Ensifer sp. PDNC004: one gene and its partner. The protein of the gene in region 2 interacts with the protein of the main gene of each other region in a pairwise test. Links are inferred from orthologs where the notes say so. Each region holds a gene or a part of one and is shown on either strand. Other genes may lie near its edges.

Region 1 (3,221 bases), 880 kb from region 2 along the record:
GCGAGCAACGGCAAGCTGACGCCTGCCTGGTATGCGGGACTTGCGGTGCCGTTCTACTGCGTCTGGGTGCTGACGAGCCTGGCAGGCGCCTTGCTCGGGGCCTTCCTGGGCGATCCGAAGGTCACGGGCCTCGATTTTGCGTTCCCCGCCGTCTTCATCGTGCTGGTCATGGGCTTCTGGAAGGGGCGCGAGACCGGGGCCGTTCTGGCTGCAAGCGCGCTCGCGGCGGTCATTACGCACCAATTGCTGCCGGGCGTCTGGTACATCGCTGCCGGGGCTGCGGCCGGCGTCGTGGTGGCGCTTCTCTCCGGCGCTCGCAAGGAGGCCCATGCATGACCGTCGACCTCAACACGCTGCTCGCAATTCTTGCCATGGCGGTTGCGACGATCGCGACCCGCATCGGCGGCCTCGTGCTGATCCGCTATGTGACGATCGGGGAAAACCAGAAGCGCGCGCTGGAGGCGATCCCGCCGGCCGTCCTGATGGCGGTCATCGCGCCGACGGCCTTCGTGACCGGTCCGGCGGAAACGATCGCCGCCGCCGCGACGGCGGTCGCCGCCATGCGACTGCCGCTCCTGGTGTCGGTCGCCGTCGGTGTCGTCTCGGTGGCGCTGCTGCGCCTCGTGTTCTGAGAGTTTGTGCCGGAGTGCGAGGCGCGCTTCGGAGAGAAAGGCACATGCCTTTTGAAATTGAGAGCGGGCTGGGAAACCGCAAACATTTTTCACAGCCCGCTCCGGCCGCCCCCAACGGAACTCTGAGCAATCCCTGGAAACGTGTGAAACGGTTTTCCGTCCGGAATTGCGTTCGTTCAAAGTGATGGAGCGCTTCACCGTTGCAAAGAAACAATGAAGCAGTCTAGTGTTCCTCGTACTGGGTGAAGGATGGGTCGGCGAGATCGGTGAAGCGCGTGAATTCCGACTGGAAGGCGAGCTTCACGGTACCGGTCGGTCCGTGACGCTGCTTGGCGATGATCACGTCGGCCGTGCCCTTCACCTGCTCCATCTTCATCTTCCACTCTTCGTACTTCGGATCGAACTCGTCGCGCGGCTCCAGGTTCTTCACGTAGTATTCCTCACGGAACACGAAGAGCACGACGTCGGCGTCCTGCTCGATCGAGCCCGATTCACGAAGGTCGGAGAGCTGCGGCCGCTTGTCTTCCCGGCTTTCGACGCCACGGGAGAGCTGCGAGAGCGCGATGATCGGAACATTCAGCTCCTTGCCGAGCGCCTTGAGGCCGGTGGTGATCTGGGTGATTTCCTGCACGCGGTTGTCGCTGGATTTGCCCGAGCCGGTCATGAGCTGGATGTAGTCCACCACCAGGCAGTCGAGGCCGCGCTGACGCTTCAGGCGCCGGGCACGGGCGGAAAGCTGGGCGATCGAGATGCCACCGGTCTGGTCGATATAGAGCGGCACCTTCTGCATCATCTGCGAGCAGGCGACGAGCTTTTCGAAATCGGCCTCGGAGATGTCACCGCGGCGGATCTTCGACGAGGAGACTTCGGTCTGCTCGGAGATGATACGGGTGGCGAGCTGTTCGGACGACATTTCGAGCGAGTAGAAGCCGACGACGCCGCCGTTCTTCGCCTTGAACGAGCCGTCCGCCTGGACTTCCGGCTCGTAGGCCGCAGCAATGTTGTAGGCGATGTTGGTGGCAAGCGAGGTCTTGCCCATGCCCGGACGTCCGGCAAGCACGATCAAGTCGGAACGCTGCAGGCCGCCCATCCGGCCATCAAGCGACAGGATGCCGGTTGAAATGCCCGAAAGGCTGCCGTCGCGCTCGAAGGCCTGGCCGGCCATGTCGATGGCGAGCGCCACGGCATCGTTGAACGACTGGAAGCCGCCGTCGTAGCGGCCGGTCTCTGCCAGTTCGAACAGACGGCGCTCGGCATCTTCGATCTGGCCCTGCGGCGGCATGTCGAGCGGCGCGTCATAGGCAATGTTGACCATGTCCTCGCCGATGGTGATCAGCGAACGGCGCAGCGCCAGGTCATAGATCGCCCGGCCATAGTCTTCGGCGTTGATGATCGAGACGGCGGCGCCGGCAAGGCGCGCAAGATAGGTCGCGACGGTGACGTCGCCCACCTTCTCGTCGGCCTTGAGGAAGGTCTTGATGGTGACCGGGTTCGCCATCTTGCCCATGCGGATGATGTCGCCGGCGACTTCGTAGATCTTGCGGTGCAGCGGCTCGTGCAGATGCACGGGCTTCAGGAAGTCCGAGACGCGGTAGTAGGCGTCGTTGTTGACGAGGATCGCGCCAAGCAGCGCCTGCTCGGCCTCGAGGTTGTTCGGGGCCTCGCGGTAGTGCTGGTCCGCCTGATCCTTGCCGATAGGGGATAGCTTTCGCGACGCTTCGTTCATTCGATTATCTCTGCCTCTGTCTGGTGTGGCACCGGTTTGCGTCTAAGCGCGGGCCGGGTCAAGTGCACGAGGGACACAGTCGCAGAGCGACGTCACCGCATCCGGCGCTGTTCCCGTTGTTCGACTGATCCACAGGCGGGGGTTCGCAAATGTGCGGATTATGCCGTCGTCACAAATTTGGTCGTTGACGCCGCGAATCACCCGAACCTCCCCGACAAGCCGAAGTGTAGCGCCGTCCTCCTCTGCCTCAAATCCGCATCTTGAAAATCCACCGCATTTGGATTAGATAGAGGCAATATAATTAGCATGCTAGTAATATGGAAAAGATACCAATGTATCAGCCGACCGTGAACCGCGAACTGTTCGATGCCTTGTCGCTGGTCAATCGCAAGCTGCGCGCCGTGTTCGATGCGCGCGTGAAGGAGAGGGGGCTGACGTTGTCGCGCGCCCGCGCGCTCTTTGCCCTGACGAAGAAGGACGGCCTCAACCAGCGGGAGCTCGCCGACGAGCTCGACATCGAGACCCCGACCCTAGTGCGCCTGCTCGACGGCATGGAGAAGCAGGGCTTCATCGAGCGGCGGGTTGAGGTCTCCGACCGCCGCGCCAAGCAGATCCATATGACCGAACTCGGCCGAACGGTTGCCGACGAGATCCTCAGGCTTGCCGACGAGATCCGCGCCGAAGTGCTGCAAGGCATCGACGCAGCCGAGCTTGTGGTGACGAAGCGGGTGATCCGGGCGATCGCCGACAATGTCCAGTCGCTGGCGCGGGAGTGAGGGCAATGGGTGCAGGCGCGACGGCCGCCGCAAACGACAACCGCCTCGCCATCGAGCTTGAGGCTGCGGAGACCATCGACGAGGATC
Region 2 (3,204 bases):
GAAGCAAAAGAGGCCATTTCGAAGAAATGGTTTCGATGTTTCTGTCCTTTGTATCAGGGCGGCTCCGCGTCGTTCAATCAGACAAGTCGAAGGTGAAAAACCGGATGGTTCAGACCACTCCGGACGAGAAACTTTCGTCCTGTGATTGTGAGGCGGCCATCTGCAGCACCGTGCGTCCGGTCGGACGCCTGAAGGTCGCTGCGGCGCTTTGACGGCTGCCTATCCTGCCCTTTGATCGGCTACGACAAAGGAAACATGCAGGCGGTCTCGATGGAGGGTGCAAGCGGCGCCCGACGCGAGGCCAAGGTCCAACGCGCGGCTCATCGCTTCGTACGAGGGTGCGAGGAGCTGTTGACGAGGAGGAGGATCCGGTACGGCGCGGGAGCGCGTCGAAGGGATTGTTGACAAGAGGCGCGAGGGGACATCCTCCGGCCCGAAGGGCAGGTGGGTGCGCGTAGCGCGCAGCGAGGCGGGAGATGAGGAGCCCGGCGTCGTCTGCGACTGTGACGTTCGGCGTAAGCGGCATGGCCCATACGGGCGCCGCGGGCGGCGGACATAAGAGATGAGGCCGGCAGCGATGACGGCATCTGAACATGAATTGGAAGGCGGCAAAATGCAGATGAATTTGGTGACGGCGGGCGCACTTCAGAAAGAAGGAGACGCATTTCAAGCCGGAAGCAATCTATCTCAGGCGGCGGGGGAAAAAACCGACATGAGGCACGACGCACTGTTCGAGCGGGTAAGTGCGCGTCTCAAAGCTCAAGTCGGTCCGGATGTCTTTGCAAGCTGGTTTGGGCGTCTGAAGCTCCATTCCGTATCCAAGAGCGTTGTGCGCCTTTCGGTGCCGACCACGTTCCTGAAGTCCTGGATCAACAACCGTTATCTTGACCTCATCACCTCGATCTTCCAGCAGGAAGACGGCGAGATCATGAAGATCGAGATCCTGGTGCGCACGGCAACCCGTGGCGCCCGTCCGACCACCCAGGAAGAAGCGCTGCCGCAGGCGGTAGAAGCAGCTCCGGCTCAGCCCGCGCGCCGTCCGGCCGCAGCCCAGCCGGTGGCAACCGTTGCCGCGGCGACTGTCGCAAGCATGCAGAGGCCGACCCAGGCGCCGCTCTTCGGCTCGCCGCTCGACCAGCGCTACAATTTCGAAAACTTCGTCGAGGGTTCCTCGAACCGCGTGGCGCTTGCCGCCGCCCGGACGATTGCGGAAGCCGGCGCCGGTGCGGTGCGGTTCAACCCGCTCTTCATCCATTCGAGCGTCGGTCTCGGCAAGACGCACCTTCTGCAGGCGATCGCCATCCAGGCGCTGCAGAGCGCGCGTGCGCCGCGCGTCGTCTACCTGACGGCCGAATACTTCATGTGGCGTTTCGCCACCGCGATCCGCGACAACGACGCGCTGTCCTTGAAGGAGTCGCTGCGCAACATCGATCTCCTGATCATCGACGACATGCAGTTCCTTCAGGGCAAGTCGATCCAGCATGAGTTTTGCCACCTGCTGAACATGCTGCTCGATTCCGCCAAGCAGGTCGTCGTCGCAGCCGACCGCGCACCGTGGGAATTGGAATCGCTCGACAGCCGCGTTCGTTCGCGTCTCCAGGGCGGCGTCGCCATCGAGATGGACGGCCCGGACTACGACATGCGCCTGGAAATGCTGAAGCGCCGCCTGGACACGGCCCGTCAGGACGACGGTTCGCTCGACATTCCCGGCGAAATCCTGAGCCACGTGGCACGCAACGTGACCGCCAGCGGCCGCGAACTGGAAGGTGCCTTCAACCAGCTCCTGTTCCGCCGCTCCTTCGAGCCGCAGCTCTCGCTTGAGCGCGTCGATGAATTGCTCGGCCACCTCGTCAACGCCGGCGAACCCCGCCGCGTGCGCATCGAGGACATCCAGCGCGTCGTCGCCAAGCACTACAACGTCTCGCGCCAGGAGCTCGTCTCCAACCGCCGCACCCGTGTCATCGTCAAGCCGCGCCAGATCGCGATGTATCTGTCGAAGACGCTGACGCCGCGCTCCTTCCCGGAGATCGGCCGTCGCTTCGGCGGACGCGACCACACGACCGTGCTGCATGCCGTGCGCAAGATCGAGGAGCTGATTTCGGGCGACACCAAGCTCAGCCATGAGATCGAACTGCTGAAGCGCCTGATCAACGAATAGCCGAGGCGCATTGCCGCAAAAAAAGCCCGGGTTCGCCCGGGCTCTTTTGTTTTATCGGACCGCTTTCAGTGCCGGCCGCGGCGGACGCTTGGTCGCCGCTTTCCTCACACCCTGCTCGGCTCGTGCCTGTTCGATGATCCAGGCGCGAAAGGCCGTGACCGGCGGGCGGTCGAGCGCGGCCGGCGGGTAGACGAGATGGTAGGCAAGCCCGGTCATCACGCCCTCAGGGAAGGGGGCTTCCAGCACACCCTCCGCAAGCTCGCGCGTGACCAGCGACAGGCGCACCAGTGCAACGCCGTCGCCGGCCTTGGCCGCCTCGATGGCGCCGTTGCTGTTGACGAAGACTGGCCCTCGTCCTGCGTCCACCCCGTCGGCGCCCGCCGCATCCAGCCACAGCCTCCAATCCTGACGGTGCACGTCGTGCAGGAGCACATGCGCGGCAAGGTCGCCCGGCGTGTCGAGTGGGTTCCTGGCGCGTAGTGCCGGGTGAAGGACCGGCACCGGGTCGTCATCGATCAATCGTTCGCTCACAAGACCGTCATAGCGGCCAAGCCCATGACGGATGGCGATGTCGACCCCATCGCTGTTGAAGTCGGTCAGCCGATTGGTGGTGCTGATGCGCACGTCGATGCCGGGCACCTGCAACTCGAAGGCGCCGATGCGCGGGACCAGCCATTGGGCGGCAAAAGTGGGCGTGCAGCTCACCGTCAGCACCGGCGCGCGCTTGCGCGCCGTCAGTTCCTCGGTCGCTTCGCGCATCATCCGGAACGCGCGCCTGAGCGTCGCGAAATAGGTGCTGCCGTCCTCCGTCAGCACCAACTGTCTCGGCCGGCGCTCAAACAGCGTCACGCCAAGCGTCTGCTCTAGTTCGCGCACCTGCAGGCTGACCGCGCCAGGCGTCACGTTGAGTTCCTGTGCGGCCTTCGTCACGCTCGAATGGCGCGCCGTCGCCTCAAAGGCGCGCAGCGAGGCGAGGGACGGAAGGGATGTAGCCATGGTTTAGCCAAACTCAATCATGCGGCGAGAAATGATCGTTTGTTCGAAGC

Evidence for each region.
Region 1: the proteins of dnaA (region 2) and JVX98_RS16310 interact in binary tests that used the Escherichia coli proteins (3 or more experiments, as listed by UniProt). The link is inferred for Ensifer sp. PDNC004 from one-to-one orthologs.

The regions. Positions count from the first base shown.
Region 1 is NZ_CP070353.1:1,656,949-1,660,169, reverse strand. The notes cover bases 108-3,011. They hold JVX98_RS16310 (replicative DNA helicase), read right to left. Parts: upstream 2,359-3,011; coding sequence 856-2,358; downstream 108-855. Other genes in these bases: JVX98_RS16305 (MarR family winged helix-turn-helix transcriptional regulator), read left to right, coding at 2,691-3,011; JVX98_RS16315 (AzlD family protein), read left to right, coding at 333-632; JVX98_RS16320 (AzlC family ABC transporter permease), read left to right, coding at 108-336. Also shown: more of JVX98_RS16320, read left to right, coding at 1-107; more of JVX98_RS16305, read left to right, coding at 3,012-3,134; JVX98_RS16300 (MFS transporter), read left to right, coding at 3,140-3,221. UniProt on the Escherichia coli protein: The main replicative DNA helicase, it participates in initiation and elongation during chromosome replication. Travels ahead of the DNA replisome, separating dsDNA into templates for DNA synthesis.
Region 2 is NZ_CP070353.1:2,537,541-2,540,744, reverse strand. What follows is about bases 49-2,935. They hold dnaA (chromosomal replication initiator protein DnaA), read left to right. Parts: upstream 49-712; coding sequence 713-2,158; downstream 2,159-2,935. Other genes in these bases: gcvA (transcriptional regulator GcvA), read right to left, coding at 2,210-2,935. Also shown: more of gcvA, read right to left, coding at 2,936-3,154. UniProt on the Escherichia coli protein: Plays an essential in the initiation and regulation of chromosomal replication. Binds in an ATP-dependent fashion to the origin of replication (oriC) to initiate formation of the DNA replication initiation complex once per cell cycle.